One region of the Yersinia sp. 2541 StPb PI genome, then DNA from elsewhere that is predicted to be linked to it. Evidence: predicted binding sites of a transcription regulator. Region 1 holds the regulator's gene; the other holds the start of a gene.

Region 1 (9,639 bases):
ACCAGACCTGCTTTGTTGATATCGCGATGAATAATCTTCGCGCCGAGTTTGATTGCTGAAAGTAATGCAGTTAATTCGCCGGTGGCGTGAGAGAAGTCTAGCTGTTTCTCAACGATGAATTCGCCTAACGTTTTCATGACTCAATCCCTGGATCTACGGTTAAATATCGATTTATTAACAAACAACACACCTGATGGCAGCAGTGTAGCCCAAAGGTGAGAATGATTCATAGGCAATTCCATTTCTTCTCTTTGATTCTGAGCGGTAGAATGGTTACAAACTCGAAGCTTATTAATACGGAAAATTTATGCGCATTCACATATTAGGTATCTGCGGCACTTTTATGGGCGGCCTGGCAATGCTGGCCCGCTCATTAGGTCATGAAGTGACAGGAGCGGATGCTAACGTGTATCCACCAATGAGCACGTTGCTGGAGAATCAAGGGATCGATTTAATTCAGGGATATGATCCAGCTCAACTGAGTCCCACCCCGGATTTAGTGATCATTGGTAATGCCATGAGCCGTGGTAACCCTTGTGTTGAAGCAGTATTAGAGCAAGGCATCCCTTATGTTTCCGGCCCACAATGGTTACATGACCATGTATTGCCAGAGCGTTGGGTATTAGCGGTGGCGGGTACACACGGAAAAACCACCACTGCGGGTATGGTGACCTGGATTCTGGAAGCCTGTGGTTATGAACCGGGATTCGTCATTGGCGGAGTGCCGGGTAATTTTGATGTATCAGCACGTTTAGGTAATAGCCCATTCTTTGTCATTGAAGCTGATGAATATGATTGCGCCTTCTTTGATAAGCGCTCTAAGTTTGTTCACTACAGCCCAAGAACGCTGGTTATGAATAACCTTGAGTTCGATCATGCGGATATTTTTGACGATCTGAAAGCTATCCAGAAGCAATTCCATCATCTGGTACGTTTAGTGCCAGGGAAAGGGAAAATCATCGTGCCGGATAATGATAATCACCTGAAGCAAGTGATGGCGATGGGCTGCTGGAGTGAGCAAGAGTTGGTCGGCGAAACTGGCAGTTGGTCGGCGCGCAAAGTATCGACCGATGCCAGTGTTTATGAAGTGTTCCTTGATAATAAATTAGTGGGCGAGGTCAGTTGGTCACTGGTGGGTGAACACAATATGCATAACGGTTTGATGGCGATCGCTGCCGCCCGTCATGTCGGGGTTTTACCCGCCGATGCTTGCAAGGCACTGGGTGATTTTATTAATGCTCGTCGCCGGCTGGAATTGCGGGGTGAAGCTCATGGTGTCACGGTTTATGATGATTTTGCTCACCATCCAACCGCTATTCTTGCCACTCTGGCGGCACTGCGCAGTAAAGTGGGTGGAACTGCGCGTATTTTGGCTGTTTTAGAGCCACGCTCTAACACCATGAAATTAGGGCTATGTAAAAATGAGTTAGCACCTTCATTAGGCCGTGCGGATGAAGTGTTCCTGTTCCAGCCGCAGCATATCCCTTGGCAGGTAGTGGAAGTGGCCGAAGCTTGTATTCAGCCTGCACATTGGAGTGCTGATATTGATGCGTTAGTCGATATGATCGTGAAAACAGCACAACTGGGCGATCACATTCTAGTGATGAGTAACGGTGGTTTTGGTGGGATTCATAACAAATTGCTGAGCGCTTTGGATAAAAAAGCGGAGCAATAAGCTCTATCGCAGGATTAAGTCGGATAAAAAAAGCCCCCGCGATAGCGGGGGTAAAGGGTTCGTCGGATAGACGAGGGATTATTCGGATGTGAGCTGACTTCAGCCAATACTTTGTTGCAATCAATACTCTATTCAATAAGCTAAAAATTAGTATTTATCTTTATTTTCAGTCTATTGAATAAATTATCAAGGTACGAAAGTATGCCCCTCTGAGCGGGGCATTTACTTTCACTGCTGGCGCTTAATCTTATTTGTAAATCTTAGCTGTGGCGTGCCAACCATTGTCTTGATGCATACCAATGATTTTGTATGCCGTAGCGCCTTCACTATCAGCTTTTTTCGCGATGGCCTGCTCAATATCAGAAGGAGCACCGGTAATCGCGCTCACACTGACTGCGCCTAAATCAGTCATTTTGCTTGCTTGGGCGGCATTGATTGATTCCGCAGCAGATGCGCCGAAAGCAACAACAGAAAGTAAACTCAGGGCTGCCAGAGTAGTTTTGATTTTCATGATTTTTCCTTAATCAGATTCAACAATCCAAAAGTACTTTTAATGATTCTGGTACTTTTAGTTTATTGTTTTTACTGTTTATTTAATTTTTTCGATTTGGGCTTCACGCCATTTTTGATCTATCTATTGCGAATTACTGGTAAATCTTGGCAGTGGCATGCCAGTTATTTTCTTCTCGCACTTCGATCACTTTGTAAGCTTTAGCGCCCATAGCATCAGCTTTATCAGACAGCGCCTGACGAATATCGGATGGTGCGCCGTTAAGGCCACTGACGGTAATGGTGCCCATTGGTTGTAATTTTTCAGCCTGACTCTCATTGATAGAATCCGCTGCAAAAACACCAAATGACAGTGCAGAGAGAATGCTGGCAGTTGCGATGGTAGTTTTAATATTCATGTTATTGCCTCTATTTATTCTTTATCACTTCGCATGAAGTGTGATTTACGTCACGAAAATGAGTATACATCTAGTAACTGAGAATATTAATAGCAAGCTAATAATATTTAAGGTCACTTTATCGCTAGTGACTACTTTTTAAGAACTAAAAGGAATAAAAAGTGATTAAAAAACAGCACGTTCAAGTAAAAACTTAATGTTTTCAATTGAATAAGCGTTTTTGACTAAAAGTGCGTTAGTCAGTGGTAGGTTTGACTGTAAGGGAGAGATAAGCAGAATTATTTTGTGGTTTAGACCGAAATCAGTAGTTATATGCCCTGGTTAAAGGCTATGAAGGTATGATTAATCGGATAACGGTGACAGGGATACAGTGCGGCGCAGAAGGCCGCATCTATATACATCAGACATAAAGATGTGGAATTAAAGCTCTTGTTCGAATAGCCCAAGAATGGCTTCATGCAGTTGTTTAACCGTAAAACCTCTGGCAGGCGTTGTGAAAATGGTATCGTCACCAGCAATACTGCCTAAGATCCCTTCAGCCTTACCTAATGAATCCAGCAGGCGGGCGATCAGTTGTGCCGCACCAGGGCTGGTATTAATCACAACGACTGAATCATTATAATCGACATCCAAGACCAGATTTTTTAGTGGGCTACTGGTTGTTGGCACCCCCAATTCTGCGGGTAAGCAGTAAACCATCTCCATTTTGGCATTACGCGTTCTAACCGCACCGAATTTGGTTAGCATACGTGAAACTTTGGATTGGTTGATATTTTCGAAGCCTTCTTCCTGCAAGGCCAAAACGATCTCACCTTGAGAACTGAATTTCTCTTCTTTCAATAACGCTTTAAACGCTTTGATAAGATCTTCTTGTTTTGCGGGATTACGCATTTTCTATGCCTTGATCAGTCAATAGTGAATAGGATTATTATGCATATAAATGAATTTTTATTCAACATGACTATGGAGTATTGGCGATAAAAGCACTGATATCAAGGTGTGGTGAAATTTTCACATCATCTTACTGTTACGATTATGCTAAATCAGTTTTTATCAACATTCGGCGCGAGTAACTAAAATGTTATTAAAATGATGTTGTTCTGATGTAACAGAAGGGTGTAATGTAACCGCCGATTAACCTGTCATGAATACTTCAGTAAATTTTAGAATAATGTGCGCTATATCATTAATGAATAAGCGATTTACTCTAAAATGCATACGTCTTATGCGCCTTTTTGATGCGTGATATCTCAATCTGACTGTTAATAGATTGTGTTTAAAATCACAATAAATTAAGGTGCCTAAATAGATGAATTCACGGCAAATTTAAATTAAATATAAAAAGGAGTATAGGATGAAAGTTGCAGTTCTCGGTGCCGCTGGTGGTATCGGCCAGGCCCTCGCTCTTCTACTCAAGACCCAGCTTCCTTCAGGTTCAGACCTCTCATTATATGATATCGCGCCAGTGACTCCCGGTGTTGCGGTTGACCTGAGCCATATCCCGACCGCTGTTAATATTAAAGGCTTCAGCGGCGAAGATGCTACCCCAGCCCTTAAAGGGGCCGATATTGTTCTGATTTCTGCGGGTGTTGCACGTAAACCGGGCATGGATCGTTCAGATCTGTTCAATGTTAATGCTGGCATCGTCCGTAATCTGGTTGAGCAAATCGCGCGTACTTGCCCGAAAGCATTAATCGGTATCATTACCAACCCAGTTAACACGACAGTAGCGATCGCCGCAGAAGTACTGAAAAAAGCCGGTGTTTACGACAAGAATAAATTATTTGGCATTACGACACTGGATACCATTCGCTCTAATACCTTTGTTGCTGAACTGAAAGGTAAGCAACCTCAAGATATCGAAGTGCCGGTTATCGGTGGCCACTCTGGTGTTACCATTTTGCCATTGTTGTCACAAATTCCAGGCATTAGCTTTACCGAGCAAGAAGTGGCTGACCTGACTAAACGTATCCAGAATGCGGGTACTGAAGTTGTTGAAGCAAAAGCCGGTGGCGGGTCAGCGACTCTATCTATGGGGCAGGCTGCGGCACGTTTTGGTCTTTCTCTGGTTCGTGCTCTACAAGGCGAAAGCAATGTTGTTGAATGTTCTTACGTTGAAGGCGACGGTAAATATGCCCGTTTCTTTGCTCAGCCAATCCTGTTAGGTAAAGAGGGTGTTGCTGAACGTAAAGACATTGGCAAATTGAGTGCGTTTGAACAGCAAGCGCTAGAAAGCATGCTTGATGTATTGCACAAAGATATTGAGTTGGGCGAGCAGTTCGTCAATAACAAGTAGTAGCAGGGGCTTAAAGCTGCCCCTGAGATAATATTATCAACCGCCGAAGCTATGCATCGGCGGTTTTTTTATGCCCGAAGAATAGCCGGCCGTATCCTCACTTTTCGGTCAAGAAGAACCCCTGTTTTCGGATCAAAATAGCGTGTTGGCCAAATTTCGGAAGGATGAATCTCTAAACATTCGGCAATCAACCATTCCCCCTTTGGCCAAGGACGAGTTAACGCATTGGCAAGAGTCGAGGAACTTAACCCTGCCTCACGAGAGAGGGCGGCTAAAGTTGTGCCTTTTTTACGTAGTGCGGCAATAATGTCTGCTGGGTGCCAATCAGATTTCCTTAAAATCATCTTTAATCCTTTTTTTTTCTAAGCAGCTGACGTGTTAGTGATATAAATAACAGTACATTGTTAATCGTACTGTGAACAGAAAGTGACCATTTAGAAAGATCATACCATTTATTTTCTAAAAGATTTTAAATGTTTTCTAAATATTCCTTTTTTGTGTCACAACGCATATTAGGAAGCAACACCATGAAAAAAGAGTGGTTTGCCGCTAAGGAACTGGCAGGTCTTGAGGGATTACCCTCATCACCACAAGGCATTAACCTCATGGCGAAACGTGAGGGATGGGAACAGCGCCGTCGTCGTGGCGTTCAAGGGAAGGCGGTGGAGTATCATGTTGAAAGTTTACCTTCCACCATACTGAATTCATTACATTTAAGAGAAGAGCCGGCACAGTATACGCCAGCACGGCAAGACCCATTAGCCCTATGGATAGAGGCTTACTATCGTTTTACGGAGGCTGAACGGGAGCAGATTATTACCTTTATTTTTCGTGAAGGAGCTAAAAGCCTGATCGAGCAATTGAGAATCGATTAAGCCCGCCAGATGTGCACTTTGTGCCAGGAAATTGCTACAGCAGCTCATTGATAGAGAATTGATATGAAAAAACAATGGATTACCGCTGCTGAGCTTATTGGTATTGGCGGATTGCCTAACACGCCTGCAGGGGTTAATGGTCGAGCCAGAAAGGAAGGTTGGGAACGCAGACGTAAACTTGGGGTGCAGGGAAAGGCGGTAGAATACGCTATCGAGGGGCTACCATCTGATGTACTGTGTGTTTTACGCTTGAAAGAAACCCCCCCGGAATATGTTGTGCAGCGCAATGACCCATTGGCTATATGGATTGAAGCTTACAATCAACTCACTGATGCTGAGCGCTCGCGAGCTATTGCATTTTTGCTGCGGGAAGGGGTAGGAACACTGATGAAACGTTTGGATTAATAGCAGAAAAGATAAACCCGGGCGGTAAAGCACGGGTTTCTTAATGCTTTCTCAAAAGGCGCGTTGTACTGCAATGTGCGCTAAACCCTCAAGAGCCAGGCGGTATTCACTTTCAGGGAGAATCTGTAACGCAGCAATGGCTTTGTCGGCCTCTTCCTCTGCACGCCGACGGGTATAGTCAAGTGAGCCACACTGCTGCATTGCAGCCAATACGGGTTCGAGTAAATGGCGGCCATTGCCTTGTTCAATTGCTTGTCGAATCATGGCTGCTTGTTCCACGGTGCCATTACGCATGGCATGCAGTAGGGGCAATGTAGGTTTACCTTCATTGAGGTCGTCACCGGTATTCTTACCCAAAGTGGTGCCATCAGAGCTGTAATCGAGCAGGTCATCAATTAGCTGGAATGCAGTACCCAGATAACGGCCATAATTCTGTAACGCCAACTCCTGCGTTTCAGTGGCATCCGCCAGCACGGCCGCAGATTGTGAAGCTGCCTCAAACAAGCGAGCCGTTTTGCTGTAAATAACCTGCATATAGTTTTCTTCAGTGATGTCTGGGTTATTACAGTTCATTAACTGTAAGACTTCACCTTCAGCAATAACGTTTGTGGCTTCTGACATCAAAGTAAGAACGCGCAGTGATTCGAGGCCGGTCATCATCTGGAATGAGCGCGTATAGATATAGTCGCCCACCAATACACTGGCGGCATTACCAAATGCCGCATTAGCCGTCGCTTTACCACGGCGCATATCAGATTCATCGACCACATCATCATGCAGCAAGGTCGCTGTGTGGATAAATTCAATCAATGCCGCGACGGTGATATGCTTACTGCCCTGGTAGTGCAACGCACGGGCCACCAAAACGGCGATCATAGGGCGAATTCGTTTCCCGCCACCACTGATAATGTAATGGCCCAATTGATTGATGAGAACAACATCAGAGTTCAACTGGTCGAGAATTGTTGTGTTTACTGCCGCCATATCCGGCGCGGTTAACTCGATAATCTTTTCTAGGTTCATTGTTATATTCAGCTGTTTTTCTCTTTAACTGCGATGAGATTACCGCCCACATTATTACATGACGTTCCCTGAGACTATGATTGTACTTGAAAAATCCATCAAATAAACATGATGTAAGAAACTGTGCTTTTTTTCTTCGCTCGGGCTGATTATATACTTGTCATTCACTACATTTTTGCGTAGAATTCGCGCCCTATTGTGAATATTTATAGTGCGCTCTGGACTACAAAAGTGGAGTGCACGGAAAGCGGAGTTTTATATGTACGCGGTTTTCCAAAGTGGTGGTAAACAACACCGAGTAAGCGAAGGTCAAACCATTCGCCTGGAAAAGCTGGACATCGCAACTGGTGAAACTGTTGAGTTTGACCAAGTTCTGATGATTGCTAACGGTGAAGAAATCAATATCGGCGCTCCTTTAGTCGATGGTGGCAAGATCAAGGCTGAAGTAATTGCTCACGGTCGTGGCGAGAAGATTAAGATTGTTAAATTCCGTCGTCGTAAGCATTACCGTAAGCAGCAAGGTCATCGTCAGTGGTTCACTGATGTTAAAATCACCGGTATCAGCGCTTAAGATTTAGGAGAGCGGATAAATGGCACATAAAAAGGCTGGTGGCTCGACTCGTAACGGTCGTGACTCCGAAAGTAAACGTCTTGGCGTAAAACGTTTTGGCGGCGAAGCAGTTCTGGCAGGCAGCATCATCGTTCGTCAACGTGGAACTAAGTTCCATGCAGGCACCAACGTAGGTTGCGGTAAAGACCATACTCTGTTTGCTTTGGCTGACGGTAAAGTCAAGTTCGAAGTTAAAGGCCCGAAAAACCGTAAATTTATCAGCATCGAAGCTGTATAAGTTTTTCGCGTCCTGTAAATAGATGTAAGCCCTGCAATTTCGTTGCGGGGCTTTTTACATTTCAGGGTTAACCCCTTCGGTAAAAAATGGATACGAAGCAGCAGGCTGGTTTAGGTATTTTTTTGGCACTAACCACTGCCGTATTCTGGGGTGCCTTGCCGATCGCAATGAAGCAAGTGCTTGAGGTGATGGAGCCTTTTACCATTGTTTGGTATCGCTTCACGATGGCGGCTATCGGCTTGGGGATTATTCTGGCTTCGCGTCGTCAGCTACCCTCGCTTAAACTTTTTCGCCAACGTCGCTGGCTGGTATTACTGATAGTTGCGACGTGTGGCCTACTGGGGAATTTCATCTTCTTCAGTTCATCATTACAATATCTAAGTCCGACGGCATCCCAGGTTATCGGGCAATTATCACCAGTCGGTATGATGGTTGCCAGTGTGCTGATTTTAAAAGAGCGGATGCGCATTACCCAGGTTATTGGTGCGGGTATGCTGATTTGTGGCTTGTTGTTATTTTTTAATACCAGTCTGCATGAAATCTTTACCCGTTTGACTGATTATACGCTTGGCGTGGCATTGGGAGTCTGTGCAGCGGTTGTTTGGGTCAGCTATGGTGTCGCCCAGAAGGTGCTATTAAGGCGTATGGCATCGCAACAAATTCTATTATTGTTGTACACTTTATGTGCAATTGCATTATTCCCAATGGCGAAACCAGCCGTTATTTTTCAGCTAAATGGGTGGCAGTTTGCCTGTTTACTATTTTGTGGGGTTAATACCCTAGTGGGTTACGGTGCTTTGGCTGAGGCCATGGCGCGCTGGCAGGCAGCTCAGGTAAGCGCACTTGTCACATTGACACCGTTGTTTACCTTGTTTTTTTCAATTCTATTGGCGCTGGCCTGGCCAGAAATGTTTGCCGCACCGTCCCTCAATCTTGTGGGATACGCAGGCGCATTCGTGGTAGTGGCCGGTGCAATGTTTTCCGCAATTGGACATCGTTGGTGGCCACGTCGGACAGAAATAAACCTGGTTGCTCCGCAAAAGCAGCGGCCCGGTGAATGATTTACGGAGAAAGTAAATGAAGTTTGTTGATGAAGCTACGATTTTGGTTGTAGCCGGTGACGGTGGTAACGGTTGTGTCAGCTTCCGCCGCGAAAAATATATCCCTAATGGTGGCCCTGATGGTGGTGATGGTGGTGATGGCGGCGATATTTACCTGCTGGCCGATGAAAACCTTAACACGCTGATTGATTACCGTTTTGTGAAGTCTTTCCGTGCTGAACGTGGGCAGAATGGCCAGAGCCGTGACTGTACCGGCAAACGTGGTAAAGATATCACCATTAAAGTCCCGGTTGGTACCCGCGTACTGGATCAGGGAACGGGTGAGATTGTGGGTGATATGACCCGCCATGGTCAGGTTCTGATGGTCGCGAAAGGGGGGTTCCATGGGTTAGGGAACACTCGATTCAAATCATCGGTAAACCGTGCGCCACGCCAGAAAACCATGGGTACTGAAGGCGAAACACGTGAATTGATGCTTGAGTTGTTGCTGCTGGCTGATGTGGGGATGTTAGGTTTGCCAAACGCGGGTAAATCCACCTTTATTCGTG
Region 2 (9,639 bases), 390 kb from region 1:
CCCCACCTTTAGCAACACGTTTATCCAGGCAAGATTGCAATGCCAGAATCGGATAAACATCATCGCCAATCACTGCGCTGAACTTCTGCAAATCAGCCAGCAAGAGTGCTTCCAGCGCTTTACCCTGACGAATAGCTTCAACGACCGCTTCACCAACAATATGGTGCGCCTCACGGAAGGGTACGCCCTTGGCGACCAGATAATCAGCCAGTTCAGTGGCATTGGCGTAACCCTGTTCTGCCGCTTCTTTACAACGTGGCCGTTTTACCTGAATACCGTCTAATACCAGCGCCGCCATATGCAGGCAATCGAGCCAGGTATCCAACGCATCAAACAGCCCTTCTTTGTCTTCCTGCATGTCTTTGTTATAAGCAAGAGGCAAGCCTTTCAACGTCATCATCATTCCGGTCAATGCACCTTGTACCCGGCCACATTTACCACGGATTAATTCCAACGCATCTGGGTTTTTCTTCTGTGGCATCAAGGAAGAACCGGAGGTCACACGATCCGATAAATCAACAAAAGCCGCTTCGCCACTGTTGAAGAAGATCAGATCCTCAGCAAAACGAGACAAATGCACCATGCCGATGCTGGCATCAGACAGTAGCTCTAAGACGTGGTCGCGGTCTGAAACACTGTCGAGGCTGTTGCGAGTGGCAGAGGCGAAACCTAACCAGCTAGCCAGTTGTTCGCGATCGATGTCATAGGCAGTACCTGCCAATGCCCCACTGCCCAATGGGCTGACATCCAAGCGCGTCAGGGTATCTTGCAGTCGGCTTTGGTCACGCGACAGCATTTCTGCATACGCCAGACACCAGTGAGCAAAAGTCACCGGTTGAGCACGTTGCAAGTGGGTATAACCCGGCATGACGGCATCCTGATTCGCTTCGGCTGTGGCAACCAGCGCCTGCTGCAACTGCTTAACCGCAGTTTGTAATTCAGTAATCTGGAATTTGCACCACAATTTCAGATCGGTCGCCACCTGATCATTACGGCTACGGCCGGTATGCAGTTTTTTACCTAAATCGCCAACTTTATCAATCAGTTTGGTTTCGACCCAACTGTGAATATCTTCAGCATCACTGTGCAAGATAGCCTGCGGATCGGCCTGCACTTCTTTTTGCAATGCATCAAGTGCCTGTTCCAGTTGTTGCTGTTCGGTAGCCGTTAATACCCCAACCGTCACCAGCGCTTTCGACCAGGCAACAGAACCGATAATATCCTGCTCCGCCAGCCGATAATCAAACCGCAGTGAATCGTTGAATTGCTTGAAACGCTGATCTGCCGCCTGACTGAACCGCCCGCCCCACAATGCCATAATCTTTCTTCCCTAGTTTCAGAATAAAAACTCATAATATACCCAAAGTAGTTGGAGTGGCAGCAAGGCAGCAAACGCACGAATCCCGTTGAGCTGACTCAAGTCAGTGATTCGGGTGAGTAAGAGCCGCTAACAGCGCTGCAACTTCAAATAAGAAGGGTATTTAGGCCAGAATACGTGTGCCAATTGGCTCACCATTAAACAGTGCCGGTAACTGATCCGCATGACGCCAACTGGCAATATCTACCGGGCGGCCTAGTGAGCGTGCTGCATCCAGTGCTGCGTTCACTTTAACTACCATACCATCGGTGATGATGCCTTGAGCAATGAGTTGCTCGGCCTTTTGCGCCGTCATTTCAGCAATCCGTTGGCCTTTACCATCCAGTATGCCACTAACATCAGACAACAAGATCAAATCTGCCCCAAGGGTGGCGGCTAACGCGGTGGCTGCCTGATCGGCATTCACATTCATCAGTTGGCCGTCGGCAGTAATACCAATGGAGCTGATAATGGGCATGTAATCCGCAGCCAGCAAGGTATTCACCAAAGTAGGTGATCCCGGCTGAGCATTACCCACATGCCCCAGCTCGGCATCCAGTAGCGTTACCGAGACGGTTCCACCATCGCCCAGACACAAGCCAACAGCATTAATATTATGTTTCACCGCCCAAGACAGCAGGGTTTTGTTAGCGGTGCCAGCCAGTGCGCCGGTAATGATATCAATCTGATCAGCAGGGGTGACGCGTAAGCCGTTTTTCTTCACTACTGGCAAAGCGAGTTTTTTCATCAGAATGTCAACCAGACAACCGCCACCGTGCATAATCACTAGCGGGCGCTCATGCTTTTCGCGATAAGTCACCAATGCAGTAAACAGGCGTTCCAGCGCTTCTTCGCTGTCGAGCAACACGCCACCTAATTTAATGACTAACGGATTCATCATTTTTGCGCCTTATTTAATCGGGTAAAATTTATGGGTTTACAGGCATGACCGCAACCAGCAATTTCGGCTAGTGACTTACCTTGCCCCACAACAGAGACTCGGTTTCTGTAAAACCAAAACGTATATTCATGCATTGTACAGCCTGAGCTGCCGCACCTTTCAGTAGGTTATCTTCAGTAGCGACAATAATTAAATGTTCGCCTTGCACCGAGAAACCAATATCGCAGAAAGGCAAACCAACCACCGCTTTCAACGCGGGAACACCCTGCTGATACAACCGCACCAGCGGTTTATCCTGATAAGCATGGTGATACGCGTCGGCAATATCTTGCGCCGTAATACCCGCGTTCAGACGGCAGGTAATGGTCGCCAAAATGCCCCGGGCGAAATTACCCAAGTGCGGGGTAAAAATAACTGGCGTGCCAAGGTGAGCCACAATTTCTGGATGATGACGATGATTAAACAAGCCGTAGGGCTGTAAACTCACTTCACAGAAACTGTTGCCGATACTGGCCTTACGCCCTGCGCCGCTGACGCCACTGACCGCATTAATCACCGGCCACTGTGCTTCATTCAATAATTTGCTATCAACCAACGGCTTAAGCGCTAATTGCGATGCGGTTGGATAACAGCCTGGTACCGCGATCAACTGTGCCTGCTTAATCTCTTCTGCCTGCCATTCAGCAAGCCCATAGACGGCTTTATCCAGCCAATCGGGATGTTTATGTTCAAAACCATAATACTGACGGTAAAACGCCGTATCTTTAACCCGAAACGCACCGGAGAGATCGAATACTACACAACCGGCAGCTAAAAATTGCGGCGCTAAATCATGGCTGACCTCGTGGGCGGTAGCGAGGAACACAACATCAACCCCTTTTGCCGCCTGAGCCACATCCACCAAGGGTTGCAGCGGGAGATCAATAATGCCTTTTAGCTGCGGATGCAGGTCAGAAAGTAATTTTCCTGCATCTGCACTTTGCGCTGAAACCGTTAAACCGGTTATGTTCATATGTGGGTGACGACTCAGGTAAGCCGTAAGCTCCGCTCCGGCATAACCACTGGCACCAACAATTAGCGTATTCAACATGGGTTCAGTTCACCTTACCCTGCTTACTTGACGTTGCAGCAGTGCTTATTACTCACTTGCCGCCTACCTGCAACTCCAAGTACTTTGGGTATAAAAATGTAATTCGGTATAAAGACATAAGTAGTCAAAACCGGTATTTGGGTTTTCAGCAAGGTTTTGCTGTTCCCCTCGTGATTGAGCGTTGACATTTTCGTAAATTTAAGGGTGTTTTTCGGTTCCCTTACGCTCAAGCTTAATGTATTTTTATTCATAATTACTGCATGAATATTGATACTATCCTAACCAAAGGCTGTCAACAGTGAAGATGAAATTACCTCCATTTATTGAGCTGTATCGGGCGTTAATCGCGACGCCATCGATCAGCGCAACCGATAGCGCTCTCGATCAAAGTAATGAGGCGTTAATCAACTTGTTGGCCGGATGGTTTGCAGACTTGGGTTTTCGTGTCGAGATCCAACCCGTGCCCGATACACGCCACAAATTTAATCTGCTTGCCAGCATTGGAGAAGGCAATGGTGGATTATTGCTGGCGGGTCATACCGATACAGTGCCTTTTGATGAAGGGCGTTGGACGCGCTCACCGTTCACCCTGACCGAACATGACAATAAGTTGTATGGTTTGGGTACCGCCGACATGAAAGGCTTTTTCGCCTTTATTCTGGATGCGGTGCGCGATATCGATGCCAGCAAACTGAGCAAGCCGCTGTATATTCTGGCAACCGCCGATGAAGAAACCACCATGGCAGGCGCGCGCTACTTTGCCGCCTCCAGCCAGTTGCGCCCAGATTTTGCCATTATCGGTGAGCCAACCTCGCTGCAACCGGTGCGGGCGCACAAAGGGCATATTTCCAATGCTATCCGAATTACCGGTCAGTCTGGGCATTCTAGCGATCCGGCACGTGGGGTGAATGCCATTGATTTAATGCATGAATCTATCACTCAATTGATGAAGCTACGCACCAAGTTGCAAGAGCGTTATCACAATCCGGCGTTTACTATTCCGTATCCCACCATGAATTTTGGTCATATTAACGGCGGTGATGCGGCAAACCGTATCTGTGCTTGCTGCGAATTGCATATGGATATCCGCCCGTTGCCGGGCCTGACATTAAGTGATCTGAATGAGTTAATGACCGAAGCGCTGACACCGGTAAGCCAGCGCTGGCCAGGCCGTTTGAGCATTGACGAACTGCATCCACCGATCCCAGGCTATGAATGCCCAACCGATCACCATATGGTAGGGGTTATCGAGAAATTATTGGGTGAGCGTACCGCGGTGGTGAACTACTGCACCGAAGCGCCGTTTATCCAGCAAGTGTGCCCAACTCTGGTGCTGGGACCCGGTTCGATCGATCAAGCCCATCAGCCAGATGAATTTATCGATATGGCCTTTATCGAGCCAACCCGCGAGCTGATTGGTCAGTTGGTTGACCATTTCTGCCAGCAGTAATTACCTCTTATGGGGTAGGCGATCAATTTTGCCTATTAGGAAGACTGATAACCTGACCTTGGTAATTAAATTTCAGCAATATCCCTAAAATTGATGTTTTTTTGCTAAAAATAGTGTCAATTGGAGTATGGAATTGAACGTGGCGAGTGGAATTGTCCATCTCGGCCTTTTGGGTGAAATTAATTTACAAAAAGAAACCATAAAAGTTTATACCCAAAGTCATTGGCGTTGCAGGTAGGCAGCAAGTGAAAGACAAATCGGTTGAAGACCGATTTGAACAGCATTTATGCTAGCCCGCAGGGTGAGCCTCTTTGAGGCTCATTAATCCCGATAAGCTGACACCGGTCAGTGATTCAGGTGAGTAAGCGTCGCTAACCACCCTGCGGCGTCAAGGGCGAAGGGGATATGGGTCAGGGGTCATATGAACGAACAATATTCCGCAATGCGAAGTAACGTCAGTATGCTCGGTACGCTACTCGGGGACACCATCAAAGAAGCGCTTGGTGAACACATCCTTGAAAAAGTAGAAACCATCCGTAAATTATCCAAATCTTCGCGTGCTGGTAATGAAGCGAGCCGTCAAGAACTGCTGACCACGCTGCAAAATCTGTCCAACGACGAGCTGCTGCCGGTAGCCCGTGCTTTTAGCCAATTCCTCAATCTGACGAATACGGCAGAGCAATATCACAGTATTTCACCACACGGTGAAGCCGCAAGTAACCCAGAAGCTCTGGCCCAGCTTTTCACGCGCTTAAAAGATAAAAAGCTGAGTGAGAAAGATATGCGCAGCGCGGTTGATGAGTTATCCATTGAGTTGGTGTTAACCGCTCACCCAACCGAAATTACACGTCGCACCCTGATCCACAAACTGGTGGAAGTGAATACCTGCCTGAGCCAGTTGGATCACAATGACTTAGCCGATTACGAACGCAACAAGATCATGCGTCGTTTGCGCCAGTTAGTTGCACAATCGTGGCATACTGACGAAATTCGTAAAATACGCCCTTCCCCAGTAGATGAAGCCAAATGGGGCTTTGCCGTGGTTGAAAACAGCCTGTGGGAAGGTGTGCCCGCATTCCTGCGTGAGTTTAACGAGCAGTTACAAAACTCGCTCGATTACCGCTTGCCTGTAGAGGCCGTGCCAATACGCTTCACCTCTTGGATGGGGGGGGACCGTGACGGTAACCCGAACGTTACCGCTGAAATTACCCGCCATGTGCTGTTACTCAGCCGTTGGAAAGCCACCGACCTGTTCTTGCGTGATATTCAAGTGTTGGTATCAGAGCTGTCCATGTCGGAATGTACCCCGGAACTGCGTGAATTGGCCGGTGGCGAAGAGGTGGTCGAACCTTATCGCGAATTAATGAAACGCGTCCGTACCCAGTTGACCAATACTCAGGCTTATCTGGAAGACCGTCTGAAAGGCGAACGTGTCTTGCCACCGACTGATTTGCTGGTGAGTAATGACCAACTGTGGGACCCACTTTACGCCTGTTATCAGTCTCTGAAAGCCTGTGGCATGGAGATCATTGCTAACGGCCAACTGCTGGACACCCTGCGCCGCGTACGCTGTTTTGGTGTGCCATTGGTGCGTATCGATGTACGCCAGGAAAGTACCCGCCACACCGATGCCATCGCTGAACTGACCCGTTATCTGGGCCTCGGCGATTATGAAAGCTGGTCTGAGGCGGACAAACAAGCCTTCCTGATCCGCGAGCTGAACTCCAAGCGCCCACTGGTTCCGCTGAAATGGGAACCGAGTGCTAATACACAAGAAGTGCTGGAAACGTGCCGGGTGATTGCCGAAGCACCACAAGGCTCTATCGCCGCTTACGTTATCTCCATGGCTAAAGTGCCATCAGACGTGCTGGCAGTGCATTTGCTGCTGAAAGAAGCGGGTTGCCCATTCACTCTGCCCGTTGCGCCATTGTTCGAAACCCTTGATGACCTGAACAATGCCGACGAAGTAATGACCCAGTTGCTAAATATCGACTGGTATCGCGGCCTGATCCAAGGCAAGCAAATGGTAATGATTGGCTATTCCGACTCAGCAAAAGATGCTGGCGTGATGGCTGCATCTTGGGCGCAATATCGGGCGCAAGATGCGTTGATCAAAACCTGTGAGAAGGCCGGTATCTCTCTGACGCTGTTCCACGGTCGTGGCGGTTCTATCGGCCGTGGCGGTGCGCCTGCACATGCAGCTCTGCTCTCTCAGCCTCCGGGTAGCTTAAAAGGCGGCTTACGCGTCACTGAACAAGGCGAGATGATCCGCTTTAAATTTGGGCTGCCGGAAGTCACTATCAGCAGTCTGGCGCTGTATGCCGGAGCGATTCTGGAAGCCAATCTGTTACCGCCGCCAGAGCCGAAGAAAGAGTGGGTTGAGGTGATGGACATTCTATCGGACGCTTCCTGCGATATGTATCGCGGCTACGTGCGTGAGAATCCTGAGTTTGTCCCTTACTTCCGCGCCGCGACCCCAGAGCTGGAATTAGGTAAGTTGCCATTGGGTTCTCGCCCGGCAAAACGCCGTGCGGATGGCGGAGTCGAGAGCTTACGTGCCATTCCATGGATTTTCGCTTGGACACAAAACCGCCTGATGCTACCTGCCTGGCTGGGTGCGGGGGCCGGTTTGCAAAAAGCGATTGATGCCGGTAAGAAAGAAGTATTAGCCACGATGTGTCGTGACTGGCCATTCTTCTCTACCCGTATCGGGATGCTGGAAATGGTGTTCGCCAAAGCTGATTTGTGGCTGGCGGAGTATTACGACCAACGTTTAGTGGATAAATCACTGTGGCCGTTGGGTCAGCAATTACGTGACCAGTTAGCCGCGGATATTAAAGTGGTGCTGGCTATCGCCAACGATGACCACTTGATGGCTGATTTGCCGTGGATTGCGGAATCGATCGCGTTGCGTAATGTGTATACCGATCCACTGAACGTGCTGCAAGCTGAGCTGTTGCACCGTTCGCGCCAGCATGAGCACCCAGATGCCCGTGTTGAGCAGGCATTGATGGTGACTATCGCCGGTGTCGCTGCGGGCATGCGCAATACAGGTTAACCATTGATTTTGGGGGAAGCGATTCCCCTGATTATCTTTTGTTTACTTGATGATTATGATGAAAAGGGGCCAGCGCCCCTTTAACAACTTACGGCCTCACCCCAAGAGTATGGCAAATCGCATAACTCAACTCTGCCCGATTCAAGGTATAGAAATGGAAATCCTTCACCCCTTCACGGCTTAAAATCTTCACCATATCCATCGCCACTGAGGCACCCACCATTTTGCGCGTCTCAGGATCATTATCCAGCCCTTCGAAAATACTGGTCATCCAGTGTGGTACCCGCACGTTGGTCATGGTGGCAAAGCGCTGAAGCTGTTTAAAATTGGATACCGGTAAAATGCCCGGCACGATTTCAACGTCGATGCCGGTAGCCACACAGCGGTCGCGAAAACGCAGATAGCTCTCAACATCAAAGAAGAACTGGGTAATTGCCCGGTTAGCACCCGCATCAATCTTACGCTTGAGGTTGATCAGGTCAGCTTGCGCGCTTTTAGCTTCAGGATGGACTTCTGGATAAGCCGCCACCGAGATATCAAAATCCCCTACGTCTTTCAGCAAGGTCACCAAATCAGATGCGTACATTTCTGGTTTACCACTATCCGGTGGCAAATCCCCTCGCAGAGCAACGATATGACGGATACCGCTGTTCCAGTAATCGGTAGCAATATCACGTAACTGAGTCGGTGAAGCATCAATGCAGGTCAGATGTGGTGCGGCTTCCAGGCCAGTGCGCTCTTTTATCCCTTTGATGATGCTGTGGGTACGATCGCGCTCGCCAGAGTTCGCGCCATAAGTCACCGAGACAAACTTGGGTTTCAGGGTGCTCAGACGATCAATCGAACTCCACAGGGTCTCTTCCATCTCGCTGGTACGCGGCGGGAAAAACTCAAAAGAAACATTAATCTGACCCTGCAACTCTGACAGACTTTGATTCAGCGCTTCCCGCTGGTTGGCGTGGAAAAAACTCATACCCTGTTACTCCATTGTCGTTATGACGACTTATGTTATCTGTTACCGCTCATTTATGAGCGTCTATACGTTTAGACGGCTAAATAGAAAATGACGGAAGTTGGCTAAAGAGTCAACTTTTAAATAAGTTTAGGGTGATGATTAATCTTCACACGCCATACGCGGAAAATTCATGTAGACCTCTAACCCTTGAAGTTACAGGGGTTCGCGGTATTCGCTTACTGCCTGTCAGCAATATGCGCTCTTGGGGACCGGCATTAAAGAGGGATGGGTTAAAGAGGCAGTTTCGCCTCCTCCGCTTAAGCAGAAGAGGCGAGTTAATGCAAATTACAGCAATTGAGACAGGCGGTTTAAATCAGACTGAATTGCACCAGCAGTAACATCACGCCCGGCACCTGGGCCACGAATGACCAGTGGGTTATCGCGATACCAACGGCTCTCAATGGCAAAGACGTTATCGCACGGCAGCAATGAGGCCAGCGGATGGTCAGCACGGACTGCTTCAACGCCCACTCGAGCCTTACCATTAGCATCAAAGCGTGCCACGTAACGTAACACCAACCCCATCTCATTCGCGGCTTCTAAGCGCTGAATCATTTGCTGATTCAATGCTTCGCCATTTTCAAAGAACTGATCTACCGACCCCACATCAGCACCAGCAGGCACCAGCGACTCCACCCGCACCTGATTCGGTTCAATGTCATAACCCGCTTCACGGGCCAGAATCACCAGTTTACGCATCACATCCTGGCCTGAAAGATCCACACGTGGATCTGGCTCAGTCAGACCTTGTTGCCAGGCTTGATCTAC

What was found. The regulator ArgR, encoded in region 1, controls arginine synthesis, uptake and breakdown. The targets are predictions, from matches to a motif close to ANTGAATAAAAATACANT.
Region 2: a site for ArgR is predicted at 3,583-3,600, ahead of argC (N-acetyl-gamma-glutamyl-phosphate reductase). Genes of this name have one in related genera too.

What each region holds. Positions count from the first base shown of each region.
Region 1 covers NZ_JAZGQB010000001.1:4,202,431-4,212,069, reverse strand. The annotation lists gene fbp (class 1 fructose-bisphosphatase) at 1-137, opposite strand, end outside; gene mpl (UDP-N-acetylmuramate:L-alanyl-gamma-D-glutamyl-meso-diaminopimelate ligase) at 308-1,675, shown strand; gene V1953_RS18885 (YdgH/BhsA/McbA-like domain containing protein) at 1,923-2,186, opposite strand; gene yhcN (peroxide/acid stress response protein YhcN) at 2,320-2,583, opposite strand; gene argR (transcriptional regulator ArgR) at 3,004-3,474, opposite strand; gene mdh (malate dehydrogenase) at 3,938-4,879, shown strand; gene V1953_RS18865 (helix-turn-helix domain-containing protein) at 4,948-5,223, opposite strand; gene V1953_RS18860 (DNA-binding protein) at 5,407-5,754, shown strand; gene V1953_RS18855 (DNA-binding protein) at 5,818-6,159, shown strand; gene ispB (octaprenyl diphosphate synthase) at 6,211-7,182, opposite strand; gene rplU (50S ribosomal protein L21) at 7,442-7,753, shown strand; gene rpmA (50S ribosomal protein L27) at 7,773-8,030, shown strand; gene V1953_RS18835 (DMT family transporter) at 8,117-9,091, shown strand; gene cgtA (Obg family GTPase CgtA) at 9,108-9,639, shown strand, end outside.
Region 2 covers NZ_JAZGQB010000001.1:4,593,399-4,603,037, forward strand. The annotation lists gene argH (argininosuccinate lyase) at 1-1,318, opposite strand, end outside; gene argB (acetylglutamate kinase) at 1,482-2,255, opposite strand; gene argC (N-acetyl-gamma-glutamyl-phosphate reductase) at 2,326-3,348, opposite strand; gene argE (acetylornithine deacetylase) at 3,653-4,798, shown strand; gene ppc (phosphoenolpyruvate carboxylase) at 5,220-7,856, shown strand; gene metF (methylenetetrahydrofolate reductase) at 7,945-8,829, opposite strand; gene V1953_RS20650 (bifunctional aspartate kinase/homoserine dehydrogenase II) at 9,157-9,639, opposite strand, start outside.